One region of the Pseudomonas sp. F3-2 genome, then DNA from elsewhere that is predicted to be linked to it. Evidence: predicted binding sites of a transcription regulator. Region 1 holds the regulator's gene; each other region holds the start of a gene.
What was found. Region 1 encodes FliA, which starts transcription of late flagellar genes. Its sites were predicted from a motif close to CTAAAGTTTNNNNNNNNNNNGCCGNTAA; they were not measured.
Positions count from the first base shown of each region.

Region 2: a site for FliA is predicted at 3,374-3,401, ahead of AAGQ88_RS03220 (methyl-accepting chemotaxis protein). Genes of this name have one in related genera too.
Region 3: a site for FliA is predicted at 3,200-3,227, ahead of AAGQ88_RS14500 (methyl-accepting chemotaxis protein). Genes of this name have one in related genera too.

Region 1 covers NZ_CP152388.1:4,085,625-4,090,887, reverse strand. Annotated here, with positions in the region: gene flhF (flagellar biosynthesis protein FlhF) at 1-298, shown strand, start outside; gene fleN (flagellar synthesis regulator FleN) at 417-1,250, shown strand; gene fliA (RNA polymerase sigma factor FliA) at 1,247-1,987, shown strand; gene AAGQ88_RS18490 (chemotaxis response regulator CheY) at 2,252-2,626, shown strand; gene AAGQ88_RS18485 (protein phosphatase CheZ) at 2,646-3,434, shown strand; gene AAGQ88_RS18480 (chemotaxis protein CheA) at 3,578-5,263, shown strand, end outside.
Region 2 covers NZ_CP152388.1:704,577-709,839, reverse strand. Annotated here, with positions in the region: gene AAGQ88_RS03230 (DUF748 domain-containing protein) at 1-1,008, shown strand, start outside; gene AAGQ88_RS03225 (DUF2845 domain-containing protein) at 1,057-1,326, shown strand; gene AAGQ88_RS03220 (methyl-accepting chemotaxis protein) at 1,596-3,275, opposite strand; gene lapD (cyclic di-GMP receptor LapD) at 3,597-5,263, opposite strand, start outside.
Region 3 covers NZ_CP152388.1:3,169,883-3,175,145, reverse strand. Annotated here, with positions in the region: gene AAGQ88_RS14520 (ABC transporter ATP-binding protein) at 1-416, shown strand, start outside; gene AAGQ88_RS14515 (oligopeptide/dipeptide ABC transporter ATP-binding protein) at 413-1,399, shown strand; gene AAGQ88_RS14510 (LysR family transcriptional regulator) at 1,623-2,501, opposite strand; gene AAGQ88_RS14505 (VOC family protein) at 2,610-3,050, shown strand; gene AAGQ88_RS14500 (methyl-accepting chemotaxis protein) at 3,340-5,232, shown strand.

The DNA of each region.
Region 1 (5,263 bases):
GCAGGTGCTGACGGCGGCGTATCACAGTTACAAACGTTGCGGTCTGGCCGGGTGCATCCTGACCAAACTCGACGAGACGGCCAGCCTGGGCGAAGTCCTCAGCCTGGCGGTCACTCACGAACTGCCTGTGGCCTATCTCACCGATGGTCCACGGATACCGGATGATCTGCATTTGCCACGCCGGCACCAGTTGGTAAGCCGGGCTGTCAGTGTGCAGATGCAGGAGGAGCCTAGCGAGGAAGCGATGGCGGATATGTTTGCGGATCTTTATCACAGTCCCGGCAAGCGTGCGGGCTAGGTAGGGAAAATGACACTGGAATATACCTGCATCGATGGTCTGCCAGGCATTGTTCACACTCTGAACGTGCAGCCCTACATGTGGCTTAGGTCTAAGCAAGACAAGGTAAAAAATTAACATGGGCAGCATGCATCCCGTACAGGTTATCGCGGTGACCGGTGGCAAAGGTGGCGTCGGCAAGACCAACGTTTCAGTGAATCTTTCACTGGCGCTGGCCGAGCTCGGGCGTCGCGTCATGTTGCTGGACGCCGATCTGGGTCTGGCCAACGTCGACGTATTGCTGGGGCTGACGCCCAAACGCACGCTTGCGGATGTCATCGAGGGCCGCTGCGAGCTGCGCGACGTGCTGCTGCAGGGGCCGGGCGGCGTACGCATCGTGCCGGCCGCTTCCGGCACGCAGAGCATGGTGCACCTGACTCCGGCGCAGCATGCCGGTCTGATTCAGGCGTTCAGCGACATCGGCGACAACCTGGATGTGCTGGTGATCGATACCGCTGCCGGGATCGGCGAGTCGGTGGTCAGCTTCGTGCGCGCCGCTCAGGAAGTCCTGCTGGTGGTGTGCGATGAGCCCACTTCGATCACTGACGCTTACGCGCTGATCAAGCTGCTCAATCGCGACTACGGCATGAACCGCTTCCGCGTGCTGGCCAACATGGCGCAGAGCCCGCAGGAAGGGCGCAACCTGTTCGCCAAGCTGACCAAAGTGACTGACCGTTTCCTCGATGTCGCGCTGCAATACGTTGGCGCCGTTCCGTACGACGAGTGCGTGCGCAAGGCGGTCCAGAAGCAGCGTGCGGTGTACGAAGCGTTCCCGCGTTCCAAATGTGCGCTGGCGTTCAAGGCCATCGCGCAGAAGGTCGATACCTGGCCGCTGCCGGCGAACCCGCGCGGTCACCTTGAGTTTTTCGTTGAACGCCTGGTGCATCAGACCAGCGCAGGGCCCGTGTCATGACCGCAAGTGGCTATCGCATGTACAGCAAATCATCCAAAGATTCCCAGTACGAACTGATCGAGCGTTATGCCCCGCTGGTCAAGCGCATCGCTTACCACCTGCTGGCGCGACTGCCGGCCAGTGTTCAGGTCGAGGACCTGATCCAGGCCGGCATGATCGGTCTGCTCGAGGTGTCGACCAAGTACGACTCCACCAAAGGTGCGAGTTTCGAGACTTACGCGGGTATTCGTATTCGCGGCGCGATGCTCGACGAAGTGCGCAAGGGCGACTGGGCGCCACGCTCGGTTCACCGGAATACGCGCATGGTCAGCGACGCGATTCGTGCAATTGAAGCAAAAACCGGCCGTGACGCTAAAGATCACGAGGTTGCTGCCGAACTTCAATTGAGTCTCGATGATTACTACGGGATTTTGAACGATACCTTGGGCAGTCGCCTGTTCAGCTTCGACGACCTGTTGCAGGACGGCGAGCATGAAGGGCTGCACGAGGACGGCGCGAGCCAGTCGCTGGAGCCGTCGCGCGATCTGGAAGACGAACGTTTCCAGGCTGCGCTGGCGGATGCCATCGCCAATCTGCCGGAGCGTGAACGCCTGGTGCTGGCGCTGTATTACGACGAAGAGCTGAACCTCAAGGAAATCGGTGAGGTCCTGGGGGTCAGCGAATCTCGGGTCAGCCAGCTGCATAGCCAGTGCGCCGCGCGGTTGCGTGGACGGTTGGGAGAGTGGCGCGCGCGCTGATTCATCGCACGTGAACAGGGTGTTCGCGTGTTGCAAGTAAGACCGGCTGTGCTGAATGTGGTGTGGGAAGCAGGAGAGACAAGGCAGGAGCCGGTCGGATCAGGTCTTTGAACGGCCTGTTGCGCCGTGTTCGTGACCCCTCGATGTGCACCATCCCTTATTATTTTCGTAGAGCCGATCACTGGGTTGTGCCGGTATTGATTGAACGCGCGTCCAGGTGCTGGGCGCGTTAAAGACTGCTTGGAGGTCGAATTGGACAAGAACATGAAAATCCTCATCGTTGATGACTTCTCAACGATGCGGCGGATCATAAAAAACCTGTTGCGTGACCTTGGGTTCACCAACACGGCCGAAGCAGATGACGGTACCACCGCATTGCCGATGCTGCAGAGCGGGGCTTTTGACTTTCTGGTGACTGACTGGAACATGCCCGGCATGTCCGGCATCGACCTGTTGCGTCAGGTCCGCGCCGACGAGCGTCTGCGTCACTTGCCGGTATTGATGGTCACTGCCGAAGCCAAGCGCGAGCAGATCATCGAAGCCGCTCAGGCCGGTGTGAACGGCTACGTGGTCAAGCCATTCACCGCGCAAGTGCTCAAAGAAAAGATCGAGAAGATATTCGAGCGCGTCAATAGCTGATGTCCGCTGCGAGGGCGCTATGGATTCCAAAGATTCGACAATGGGTGACTTCGAGTCGACCCTGAAGAAACATGCACAAGAACTCGTCGCGAGCCTTGAAAAAGGCAAGTTCGGCGATGCCGTGCAACTCATCCATGAGCTTAATCAGACCCGGGATCGCGGCCTGTATCAGGAAGTCGGCAAACTGACGCGCGAGCTGCACAGTGCGATCGTCAATTTCCAGATTGACCCGCACATGCCGCAAGCCGAAGAAGTGTCCCAGATCACCGATGCCACCGAACGCCTGTCGTATGTTGTCAGGCTGACGGAAGGTGCGGCCAACCGCACCATGGACCTGGTCGAGCAGAGCACGCCGTTGATGAATGGCCTCAGTGCCGATGCCAAGGCCTTGAGCGCCGATTGGGGACGCTTCATGCGTCGCGAGATCGGTGCCGATGAGTTTCGTGATCTGGCCCGCCGCGTCGATGGTTTTCTGACGCGCAGCGAGAAGGAGACCGCCGAGGTCGCCAGCCACCTGAACGACATTCTGCTGGCTCAGGATTACCAGGACCTCACCGGCCAGGTCATCAAGCGTGTGACCACACTGGTCACCGAAGTGGAGAGCAATCTGCTCAAGCTGGTGCTGATGGCCAGTCAGGTCGATCGCTTTGCAGGGATCGAACACGACCAGGAAGTGTTCCGTCAGCAAAAAGAACAGGAAAAACTTCATTCCAAGGGTGAAGGTCCGCAGATTCATGCCGATAAACGTGAAGACGTCGTATCCGGTCAGGATGATGTAGACGATCTGCTATCCAGCCTTGGCTTCTAGATTCCCGCTTGCGGGTCTGCGATTCAGGGTTCTATGTGAAAGTGGCTGTTGAGCTGCGCGCCAATGCTTCGACGAAGGCAATGCGCGCAGATCGCCGAACAGCTTCCGGATCGGTTTGACGGTTAATTTTAGGAGCACCCCCAATGAGCTTCGGCGCCGATGAAGAAATCCTTCAGGATTTTCTGGTAGAGGCCGGCGAGATTCTGGAGCAGTTGTCCGAGCAGTTGGTCGAGCTGGAAAGCCGGCCGGACGATGCGGACCTGCTCAATGCAATTTTTCGCGGTTTTCACACTGTAAAAGGGGGCGCCGGCTTCCTCCAGCTCAACGAGCTGGTTGAATGCTGTCACATCGCCGAAAACGTGTTCGACATCCTGCGCAAAGGTGAGCGCCGGGTCGACGCGGAACTCATGGACGTTGTGCTCGAAGCCCTGGACACCGTCAACAGCATGTTCGGTCAGGTGCGCGAGCGTTCGGACATCACGCCGGCCACGCCTGAACTGCTTGCTGCGCTTTCCCGCCTGGCAGAGCCTGCGTCGGCTGACGAAGTGGCTGCCGCGCCCGCTCCTGTGGCGCCGGAGCCGGTGGCCGAAGCGCCGTCCGAAGACATCACCGATCAGGAATTCGAACAACTGCTGGACTCGCTGAATGCGGTCAAGGCCGAAGCGGCGGGTGCCGTTGCTTCGACCCCGGCCCCGGCGACGCCTGCACAGTCGTCTGGCGACGCGCCAAGCGACGAGATCACTGACGCCGAATTCGAATCGCTGCTGGATCAGTTGCACGGCAAGGGCCAGTTCGCCGTCGATGCGGTCGCACCAGCTGCCGCCGCGGCGCCGGCTTCCGAAGCCGCCAGCGACGAAATCACCGACGACGAATTCGAAGCATTGCTCGATCAACTGCATGGCAAGGGCTCGTTCTCGCCCGAAGCCGGTGCCGCTGCCCCTGTGGCTGCTGCCGCTGCAGCGCCGGCCGCCACCGAGGCGAAAGGCTCGGGCGACGAAATCACTGAAAACGAATTCGAAGACTTGCTCGATCAGCTTCACGGTAAAGGCAAATTCGAACCGGGCGTGGCCGCCACCGCCGTCGCACCGGTGAAGAAGGCCGAGCCCGCCAAGGTCGAAGCGCCAAAAGTCGAGCCTGCCAAAGCAGCGCCTGCCCCGGCTACCGCTGCCCCGGCCAAGGCCGCTCCAGCCGCCGCACCTGCCGCCGCTCGTGCCCCGGCACCTGCCGCTGGCGAGAAGCCGCCGGCCGAAGCGGAAACCACCGTGCGCGTCGACACCGCGCGGCTGGACGAAATCATGAACATGGTCGGCGAGCTGGTGCTGGTGCGTAACCGTCTGGTACGCCTGGGTGCCAACAGCTCGGACGAAGCCATGTCCAAGGCCGTGTCCAATCTGGACGTGGTCACCGCTGACCTGCAGACCGCGGTGATGAAAACCCGCATGCAGCCGATCAAGAAAGTCTTCGGTCGCTTCCCGCGACTGGTCCGCGATCTGGCGCGTCAGCTCAAGAAAGAAATCAACCTTGAACTGGTGGGTGAAGAAACCGACCTGGACAAGAACCTGGTCGAGGCGCTGGCCGACCCGCTGGTGCACTTGGTGCGCAACGCGGTTGACCACGGCATCGAATCCCCGGAAGAGCGTGAAGCATCGGGCAAGGCCCGGGGCGGTCGCGTGGTGCTCTCGGCGGAACAGGAAGGCGACCACATCCTGCTGTCGATTTCCGATGACGGCAAAGGCATGGACCCGGCAGTGCTGCGTGCCATCGCAGTCAAGCGCGGGGTCATGGACAAGGATGCCGCAGATCGTCTGAGCGACACCGATTGCTACAAC
Region 2 (5,263 bases), 2.6 Mb from region 1:
GGGGCGCTCAATCCCTTCAACCCGCTGGCGAGTCTGGACATCGCCACCAGCTTCAAACGTGTCGAACTGACGACGCTTACGCCCTACTCCGGCAAGTTCGCAGGCTATCGAATCCGCAAGGGCCGCCTGAACCTGGACCTGCATTACCTGATCACCAAGGGCCAGCTCAAGGCCGAAAACAAGGTGGTGGTGGAGCAGTTGCAGCTCGGTGAAAAGGTTGACAGTCCGGATGCGGTGAATCTGCCGCTCAAGCTCGCCATTGCCCTGCTCAAGGACGTGGATGGCAAGATTTCGATCGAGCTGCCGGTGACCGGCGATCTGAACAACCCACAGTTCAGCGTCATGCCGATCGTCTGGCAAACCCTGCGCAATCTGGTGGTGAAAGCGGCTGCCGCGCCGTTCAAGTTCATTGGCGGCCTGATCAGCGGCGGTGGCTCTGAAGACCTGGGCACTGTGGCGTTCGCACCCGGTTCGGACGATCTGAGCAGCGACGCGCAGGCATCACTGGACAAACTGGCCAGCGCACTCAAGGAGCGTCCGGCGCTGCGCCTCGAGATCGAAGGCACCAGCGCCGAGGCCAGCGATGGTCCGCTGATTGCTCAGCAACGTCTGGAGCGTGAGTACCAGAGCACCTATTACAAAATCCTCCAGCGCCGTGGTGACAAGGTGCCGGCGCAGGCAAGCGACCTGCAAGTGCCGGACGACGAGAAACCACCGATGCTGGAAGGCATTTACCGCACACGGCTCAAGCAGCAGCCACCGGCGCAATGGGTTGATCTGGGCAAGGAAGAACGTCAGAACAAGATGCGTGATGCTGTGCTCAAGTCGTGGAGTTCCAGCGCGCTGCTGCTGCGTCAGCTTGGACAGGCGCGCGCCGGCAGCATCAAGGACTATCTGGTGGACAAGGGACAATTGGCCGATGATCGGGTCTATTTCGTTGACGCAAGCCTCGGCCAGCCGGAAAAAGACGGCCGCGTCGTGAGCCCTTTGCACCTGGATAGCGAGTAATTACTTTTGAAGAATGTGCGTACGAGGATAGCGATCGTTCTCGGTTTGATGGCGTCGACCGGTTTGGCTCACGCCGACACGCTGCGCTGCGGCAGCCAGTTGATCAGCGAAGGCGACCGTATGTTCGAAGTCCAGCAGAAATGCGGCCAGCCGGTCAGTCAGGACATCATCGGCTACAAGGAAACCGTCAACCATTTCCGGCAGGTGGATCAGGTGCAGGTTCAGGAATGGATCTACGGCCCGAACAACGGGATGTATCAGTATCTGCGGTTTGAAGGTGGCAAGCTGGTGGAAATCAACAGCAAGCGGGGCAAGTAGCACCGCTCAAAAACCTTGGGCGCTTGCTCGCGAAGACTGGTTCCAGCAGGAACGTCTCCACCGGAGACACTGGCCTCTTCGTGAGCAAGCTCACTCCCACAAGGGCATTGCGGCATGGCATGGTCTCGCGCCAGGCACCGCACTGGTGGGAGCGAGCTTGCTCGCGAAGACTGACTTCCAGACGCTACATCTCCAACGGATGTACTGGCCTCTTCCCGGCTGAAGCCGGTCCTACAGACGCTGCCAGTACTCCGCACATCGCGCTATTTTCAGATCCTGAATTGTTTCACCAAACCACCCAGACGGTCGCCCAGGGCGGTCAGGCTGCGTGCGGTTTGTGCGCCGCCTTGCGCGTCGTCGGCGACTTCGTCCACGGCCTGGGCGATCTGCGTCATGCTGCGGCTGATCTCTTCCGCCACAGCGGTCTGTTCCTCGGAGGCGCTGGCAATCTGTGCGTTCATGTCGTTGATGGTTTCGATCAACTGGCCAATTGCATCCAGCGACGTGCCGGCTTCGTTGGCGAGTTCACCGGTTGTCTTGCCGGTGTCGCTGGAGCGACTCATGGCGACCACGGCGTCCTGCGCGCCACGTTGCAGCGAGCTGATCATGTCGTGGATCTCCTGAGTGCTTTGCTGGGTGCGGCTGGCCAGCGCGCGAACTTCGTCGGCGACGACAGCAAAACCACGCCCGGCATCACCCGCCCGCGCCGCTTCGATGGCCGCGTTGAGCGCCAGCAGGTTGGTCTGTTCGGCCACCGAGCGAATCACATCCACCACCGTTGCGATGGATTGCACATCCTGACGCAGGTGATCGAGCGACGAACTGCTCGCGCCTATTTCACCAATGAGCGCATGAATGCTGTCGATGCTTTTGTTGACGACCGTCTTGGCATCCAGCCCGACATCGCTGGTTTTGCGCGCGGCCTGGGAGGCGCCCTGCGCGCTGATCGACACTTGATGCGCCGCCGAGGACATCTCGTGAATCGCGGTGGCGACCTGATCGGTTTCCTGCCGCTGGCGGCCCATCGCCTCCTCCGACCGTTGCGCCTGAGACGACATGTCGCCCACCAGGCTGTTCAACTGCCCGGTCATCTCGGCAATCTGGCGAACCAGCCCGTGGATCTTCGCCACGAACTGGTTGAACGAGCGGGACAGCGCGCCCAATTCATCATTGCCGCTCTCAGGAAGACGACGCGTCAGGTCGCCGTCGCCGGCGGCGATGTCGTCCAGATTCTGTTTGATCACCAGCACCGGTTTGACCAGGCCGTTGCCGAGCACCAGCCCGACGAGCGCGACGATCAAGAGAAACACCGCGATGATCGCGACGATCAGCGCGGCAGAGGAGCCGATGCGGCTTTGCGTGGATTGCGCGATGGCAGCGACCTGATTATCGATGTCGTCCAGATTGGCCTGCGTGCCAAACGCCAGGTCCCACTTCTGCAGGTATGAGGTGTACCCCAATTTGGGAATCGGTTTGTCGCTGCCCGGCGTCGGCCAGTCGTAGCGGAAGAAATGAGTGCCGTCTTTGGCCTTGTCGACCAGGCCACGGATGACGTAGACGCCATTGGCATCCTTGGCGTCGGAAAAGTTCTTGCCGATGTCGAGGTCCTTGTCGGACCAGAACACGCGCACGTAGGACGAGTTGTAACCGAAGAAGTAACTGGCCTTGTCGTACTGCAGACTCTTCAGGACTTTGAGCGCGCGATCACGAGCGTCCATGTCGCCAGGCGCGGAAGCGTCGTAGATCGGCTTGATCGCCGCCTCGCCAATCTGCTGATAGTTTTTCAGCGACAGTTTGCGTTCCTCAAGCAGCAGCGCGCGAGTTTGCTCCACTTCCTGAGTGGCGAGCTTTTGCAGCACGACCCAGGTGATGCAGCTGATGACCGCAGCCAGCAGCAGGCTTGGAATGATGGCAAGGAGAATGACCTTGCGGCGTAGATTCAACGTCACGACTATTTCCTTGTATGCAGGAAGTATCATTTTTGATGATAAAAAATGACCAATAGCTCTTGTAGTTAATGGTCGCGGGACGACAGCTTCACCTCACCGTATCGCAGGTTCGGGCCAGATCTTTAGGATCCTATTTATATAAATTACAGGCGAAATATGTCACAAGGCTAGTATTCGATTTCAGGATCGATAACCGTGATGGAAAGCCTTCGACTATTGCTTTGAATGATGTTTTAAGCGCGGGATGCGGCGGCTTTTACCCTGCGCGATGACCGCCGTTTCAGGGAGAAATATGATGGTCTGGCGTTTTGAAACGGCCAATCACTGCCAAGGCGCCGGATCACCAAAGAGCTGACCTTGCACACCCTTGATGCCCATTTCTGCCAGCACCTGATGCTCCCCGGCGGTCTCGACGCGCTCGGCAATCAATGGCAGATCGATGCTGTGCGCGGCCCGCTGCACAGCCTCGATGAACAGGCGTTTATGGTTCTCCTGATCGATGGCCCGGATGTAACTGCCATCGATCTTCAGATACGCCAGCCCCAGATGCGCCAGATTACCGATGATGCTGAAACGCCCGCCAAAGTGCTGCAGCGCCAATGAGAAGCCCGCCTCTTGCAACCGCCGGGTCAGTTTTTCCAGCAGCGCCTGCTCCGGCAACTGCGCTTCGCCGATTTCCAGCGTCAGGCGCGGCCCCAGCCCAGGCTGTGCACGCAATGCTTCAACGATTCGGGTGAACGCTCCGGAGTCATTCAGCGTCGCTGCCGAAAGATTCAACGCCAGACGCTGGTCGTGCGTCTGCAGATGCTGAAGCACCTGCTCGAGCATCAACAGATCATGCCGGGACGACCAGCCAAAGCGCTCGAGCCACGGCAGGAAGCGCCCGGCGGGAATCGTCTGGCCATGCGCATCGACCACGCGGGAAAGCACTTTGTAATGCAGCACCTGGCTGGGCTCTCTGGCATCGACCACCGGCTGAAAAAACAGCTCAAAGCGACCGTGGGTCAAGGCCCCGTCCAGCAATCGATGCCAGGCATGATGGTCTTCGCCCAGATCGCCAATTGCGCCACGTTCAATGCAGCACCACGTAGGATCGCCGCCCGCTTCGGCCTGCGACAGCGCCTGATCGGCCAGCCCCAGCAGGATCAGCGACGAGTCACCGGGGCTGTACGGCGCAAGTCCCATGTACGCCACAGGCGCAACATCGCAGGCACCGGTCGTTTCGAGGCTGTGCAGCGATGTTTCAAGGTTGTGGGCGAGTTGCAGGGCATCCTCGCGCACCATGCCGGGCGCAAGTACCGCGAACTCACCGCCCCGAATGCGGCTGACAAGGTTGCGCGTCTGTGCAAAGGGCTCGCACTGGCGCACCAACAGCTCAGCGACCGCGACGATGAGAGCGTCGGCGTGCTGGCCACCCTGGCGCTCGTTCAGCCCGGCCAGATCCTTGACCCGCAGCAGCAGTAGATAACCGGCGCGGCTGTCCTCCAGCTGGCTGACACGTGCAGTGAGCTGCATATCGAAATAGCGCCTGTTGGACAGGCCGGTGAGGCTGTCCTGATAAGACTCGACACGCAGCTGCTCGCTGCGCTCGGTGCTCTCCTCGAACAGCGCCTTGAGCTTCTCGACCATCTGGTTCATCGCCTGAACCACACGGCGCAGCTCTGGTGTGCGCGGCAGCTCGGGCGAGGTGAGAAATTCACGACGGCCGATCGCCTGAGACTGCGCCACCATGTAGTCCAGAGGTTTTAGCTGGCGACGCAAGAGCAGCCCGCCCGCCAACGCACTGACGACGCCGCAGGCGACCAGCCAGCCGAGGCTGCCGAGCGCGCTTTGCCACAGCTTGGCCAGCGCGAACATGGGATGGCTGACCACTTCCACTCTCGCCATCTGCTGCCAGCCCCGGCTCACGATGGCTTCCCCGGCGCCAGGCTCGAGCCCTATCGCATCGACGAACCATTTCGGTACATCCTGAATGCCGGTCGCCGCGC
Region 3 (5,263 bases), 920 kb from region 1:
TGCTGCTGCGGGAAAAGGCCCGAGAACGCGGCACGGCGATTCTGCTGATCACCCACGACATGGCGCTGGTCTCGCAGTTCTGCGATCGGGTGTACGTCATGTACACCGGCGCCGTGGTGGAGCAGGGCATCACCGCGCAAGTCATGGCTGATCCGCGGCATCCGTACACCCAGGGGCTGCTCAGCGGACTGCCGGAACAGGTTGAGCCCGGTCAGGCGCTGATGACGATTCCGGGTCAGGTGCCGAACCTCTCGGCGTTGCCTGAAGGCTGTACGTTTCGCGATCGATGCGCGTTCGCCATGGCGCAATGCGTGCAGCGCCCGCCGATGCAAACCCTTGACGCCGAAGCGGATCGCAAGAGCGCGTGCTGGCTCAGCGCGCCGTCCCACCAGCCTGTTCAGGAGTCGCTGTCATGACCGGCACCGCCCCTATATCCTCCTTCGCAGAGCGTCCGGCCATCCTCGGTCTGCAAGACGTGCGCGTGCATTATCCGATGGGCAAGGACTGGCTTGGTCGACCCAAGGCCCTGGCCCATGCCCTCAACGGCATCGACCTGCAGGTCCGCGCCGGTGAAACCCTTGGCGTGGTAGGCGAGTCCGGCTGCGGCAAGAGCACGCTGGCGCAGTTGCTGATGGGGCTGATCAAGCCGACGTCCGGGCGACTGGACTGGGTCTATAACGATGCCAAAGAGCGCAGCAGCAACGTCCAGATCGTCTTCCAGGATCCGCAATCCTCGCTCGACCCGCGGCTGCCGGTGTGGAAGGTGATCACCGAACCGCTGTTCGTCCAGCGTTCCGCGCCACGTCGCGACATGCGCGAGATCGCTGCCAAAGTGGCGTCGCAGGTGGGCATTCGCACGGAGTACATGGACCGTTTCCCACACCAGTTTTCCGGTGGGCAACGCCAGCGCATCGCCATCGCCCGCGCGCTTTCGTCGAACCCGGACATCATTGTGCTCGACGAGCCGACCTCGGCGCTGGACATCTCGGTGCAGGCGCAGATCCTCAATCTGCTGGCCGAGCTGCAGCGCACCCGCGACCTGACCTACATCCTCATTTCCCACAACGTTTCTGTGGTGCGGCACATGGCCGACCGGGTAGCGGTGATGTACCTGGGGCAGATCGTCGAGTTGGGCAGCGCTGCCCACGTGCTCGAGCGCCCGCGCCATCCGTACACGCAACTGCTTCTGGAGGCCGTTCCACGGCTGGGCGTTGCCGTGGATGAGACCCAGGTCTCGGCGCCCACCGAACTCCCCGGCAACCGCAATCTGCCAACAGGCTGTTTTTTCAGGGACCGCTGCCCGAAGGCAACCACCGGCTGCGACAGACCGCAAGCCCTGCTGCCGGCCAAAGGCGCCGTGGCAGGGGAATGGGTGCGGTGTCATTTGCAGTCGCAATGAGTGCATCTGAACAGAAGCGGAGACAAACAAGCGCGCTCCTGCAAGGGTGCGCGGCGCTGTCAGGGGAGTCCAAGACCTGTGGGAGTGAGCCCACTGTCTTTAACAGCCCCTCGATCAACGGCGTGACGCCCGAGGCTTTCCCGGCTAAAGCCGGTCCTACAAACATTTGCAGCGCCCACCGGGATATGTGGTGTCGACTGATTCGTTGATCACCCGAAGGTTCTTACGAAGGTTGCAGCGTACAGGCGGTCGCCAGGCACTCCCTGAACAGTCGCTGCAACGGCAACTGCCGGTTGGCATGGCGCATGACCATCGCCAGTTCCCGGTAGAAGGTCAGGGGGCCGAGTTCAATGATGCGGATCTGTGCCGCGCGCTCCATCCACAGCCCGGCTCGGGGTACCAGCGACACGCCTAGGCCGGCTTCGACCATGCGAACGATGGCATCGACTTCGTCCAGCTCAAGACCTGGCCGGGTGTCGATTTTCTGCGCACGCAGAAAGCGCGTGACCTGCCGCCCGCCGAACGAGTGCCGGTCGTAGCGCACGAAACGTGTATCGCGCAGCAGTTGCAGCGGATCATCGCCCTCGACGGTGGCCGGGGCGATCAACACGAAGGGCTCGCGCTCGATGATCTCCAGATGCAGTTCCTTGGGCAGCGCGAAGGGCGGTCGGATCAGCAGTGCCAGGTCGATCTCACCCGCGTCGACGCTGTTGAGCAGGGTTTGCGAGACACCCGGAATGACCTTCGCCTCCACCGTCGCCGCCTGACGGTTGAACTGCACCAGTGCCGCAGGCAGCAGGCCGGTCTGCACCGTGGCGATGGCGCCGATGCGCAACTCCCCGAAATAACCACTGTCGATGGACGGCGCAGCCATGCGCTCGTACAGCGCGACGATTTCCCGGGCCATGGGAAGCGCGCGCAGCCCCGCGGCGTTCAATGTCGCGCTGCGGCCGCTGCGGTCGAACAATGGGGTGCCGAGGGACTTCTCCAGCGTGCGAATCTGCGCGCTGACCGCCGACTGGGTCAGGCCGATCTGGTTGCCGGCAGCGACAAACGTGCCGAGGCGCTCGACAGCAATGAAGGTTTTAAGCTCGCGAATCATGGCAACTCACTGATCGAAATAATTGTGGCTCGGCGCGAAAATTATGATCTTTCCATCAATGATTCAATGGGTAAAGATGGCTGCAGCCCATTAAGAGGAGCATCACCCGTGACCGCCAGCAGCCCGAAGCTATCTCCGTTTCACCTCGCCATCCCCGTTCATGACCTGGCGGCAGCCCGGCACTTTTACGCCAACGTGTTCAACCTGCCGGAAGGCCGCTCCAGTGATCACTGGGTGGATTTCGATTTCTTCGGCCATCAACTGGTCATTCACGAACACCCTCAGACCGACTCCCAGGCCCATGCCGGGACCAATGCGGTGGACGGTCATGACGTGCCCGTTCCGCATTTCGGAGTCGTGCTTGGCTGGGAGGAATGGGAAGCGCTGGCCGATCGGCTGAAGGGGCAGGGCGTCAAGTTCGTCATCGAACCCTACATACGATTCAAAGGCCAGGTCGGCGAACAGGCGACGATGTTCCTGTTCGATCCGTGCGGTAACGCGCTGGAGTTCAAAGCGTTCAAAGACATGGGGCAGTTGTTCGCCAAGTAACGTTTCTACGCCAACTACGCAGCGTGATGATTAATCATTGCGCTGCACATAATTGGATCCCGTTAAACAGACTTCGCCGGATGTTTAAACATATCGTCATTTTCCCCTGCCTATAAAAATCGTTCTACGAGTGTCCACGACGACCGGTACTAAACTCTGTCGCCGGTCAGCCGAAGTATATTTCGGGCCGCGTCTTCCCTTTCTTTGAACAACCCCGTACAAAGCGCAGCGCGCGCCCGATCGGCTACGCATTCTCGTCGCTGTCATTCTTGGTTATGGACACAATCGTATGATCAAACGTCTGGGTTTCAGCAGAAAGATCCTGCTGGCCGCTGCATTGATAGTTGTCGTTGCTTTCTCGTGCTTCATTCTGGTGAACGACTTTCGCCAGCGCGAAACATTGAAGAACAACGTAGATACCGAACTGCAACAGTTAGGAAGTCTGACAACTCAGAACATTCAAACCTGGCTCGATAGCCGCACGCAGTTGTTGTATTCCATGGCCCAGCAGATTGCGGCAGATGGCCCTGCGGTCAGCGGCCTGCCACGTATCGTCGGGCTGCCGGTTTACCCGGACAACTTCCAGCTCAGTTACTTCGGCGGCAAGGACGGTGTGATGTTCTCCGTGCCAGCGGGTAATCGTGCGGCGGACTACGACCCACGGGCCCGCGGCTGGTACAAGGCGGCCGATGCGGCGCAGGGCACGATCGTCACTGAGCCGTACATTGCGGCCTCTTCCGGCAAACTGGTGGTGACCCTGGCGACGCCGGTCCGCCAGCAGGGTCAGATGATCGGCGTTGCCGGTGCAGACATCTCCCTGGACGCCATCAGCAAGACCATCAACTCGCTGAACTTCGGCGGACATGGTTACGCCTACATCGTCAGCGCCGACGGGAAAATTCTGATTCACCCAGACAGCAAGCTGGTCCTGAAGAATGTCAGTGAAGCCTATCCAAGTGGCGCACCGAAAATCGCACCCGGCGTCTACGAAATCGAATCGGCCGGCAAGGCGCAGTTCATTTCGTTCACCAAGGTCGAAGGCCTGTCTTCGGCGAACTGGTACGTGGCGCTGGTGCTGGACCGCGACGCCGCGTATTCGATGCTCAGCGAATTCCGTTCTTCGGCGATCCTGGCGATGGTGATTGCCGTCGCGATCATCATGTTGCTGCTGGGCCTGCTGATTCGCGTCCTCATGCAGCCGCTGCACCAGATGGGTCTGGCGATGCAGGACATCGCCGACGGCGAAGGCGATCTGACCAAGCGACTGTCGATCGTCTCGCAGGACGAGTTCGGCGCGCTGGCATTGTCCTTCAACCGCTTCGTCGAGCGTATTCACGGCTCGATCCGTGAGGTGGCGTCCACCGCAGGCCAGCTGGGTGAAGTCGCTGCGCGGGTCGTGGGTGCGTCCAACTCGTCCATGGGCAACTCCGACCAGCAGTCCAGCCGCACCAGCAGCGTGGCTGCAGCGATCAACCAGCTTGGCGCCGCGGCCCAGGAGATCGCGCAGAACGCTGCGCTCGCCTCGCAGCACTCCAGCGAAGCCACGCAACTGGCGACCGAAGGCCAAGGGGTGGTCACGCAGACCATCAAGGCGATGAATCAGTTGTCGGAAAAGATCAGTGAGTCCTGCGCGAACATCGAGACCCTGAACAACAAGACCGCCAACATCGGCCAGATTCTGGAAGTGATCACCGGCATCTCTCAGCAGACCAACTTGCTGGCCCTCAACGCGGCCATCGAGGCGGCGCGTGCCGGTGAAGCGGGGCGCGGTTTTGCCGTGGTCGCCGACGAAGTGCGCAACCTGGCGCATCGCACCCAGGATTCCGCGCAACAAGTGCAGGGCATGATCGAAGAGCTGCAGGTGGGCGCCCGTGACGCGGTGGCCAACATGACGGAGAGTCAGCGTCAAAGCGAAAGCAGCGTGACCATCGCCAATCAGGCCGGCGAACGCCTGAACAGCGTGACCCGCCGCATCGGCGAAATCGATGGCATGAACCAGTCGGTTGCAACCGCCACCGAAGAACAGACCGCGGTGGTCGAGTCGATCAACGTCGACATTACGGAAATCAACACGCTCAATCAGGAAGGCGTGGACAACCTGAAGTCGACGCTGGACGCCTGCCGGCACCTTGAACACCAGACTGCGCGCTTGCAGCATCTGGTGGGCACGTTCCGGATCTGACCGTCGTCAACACAGTGTAAAACAGCGGGAC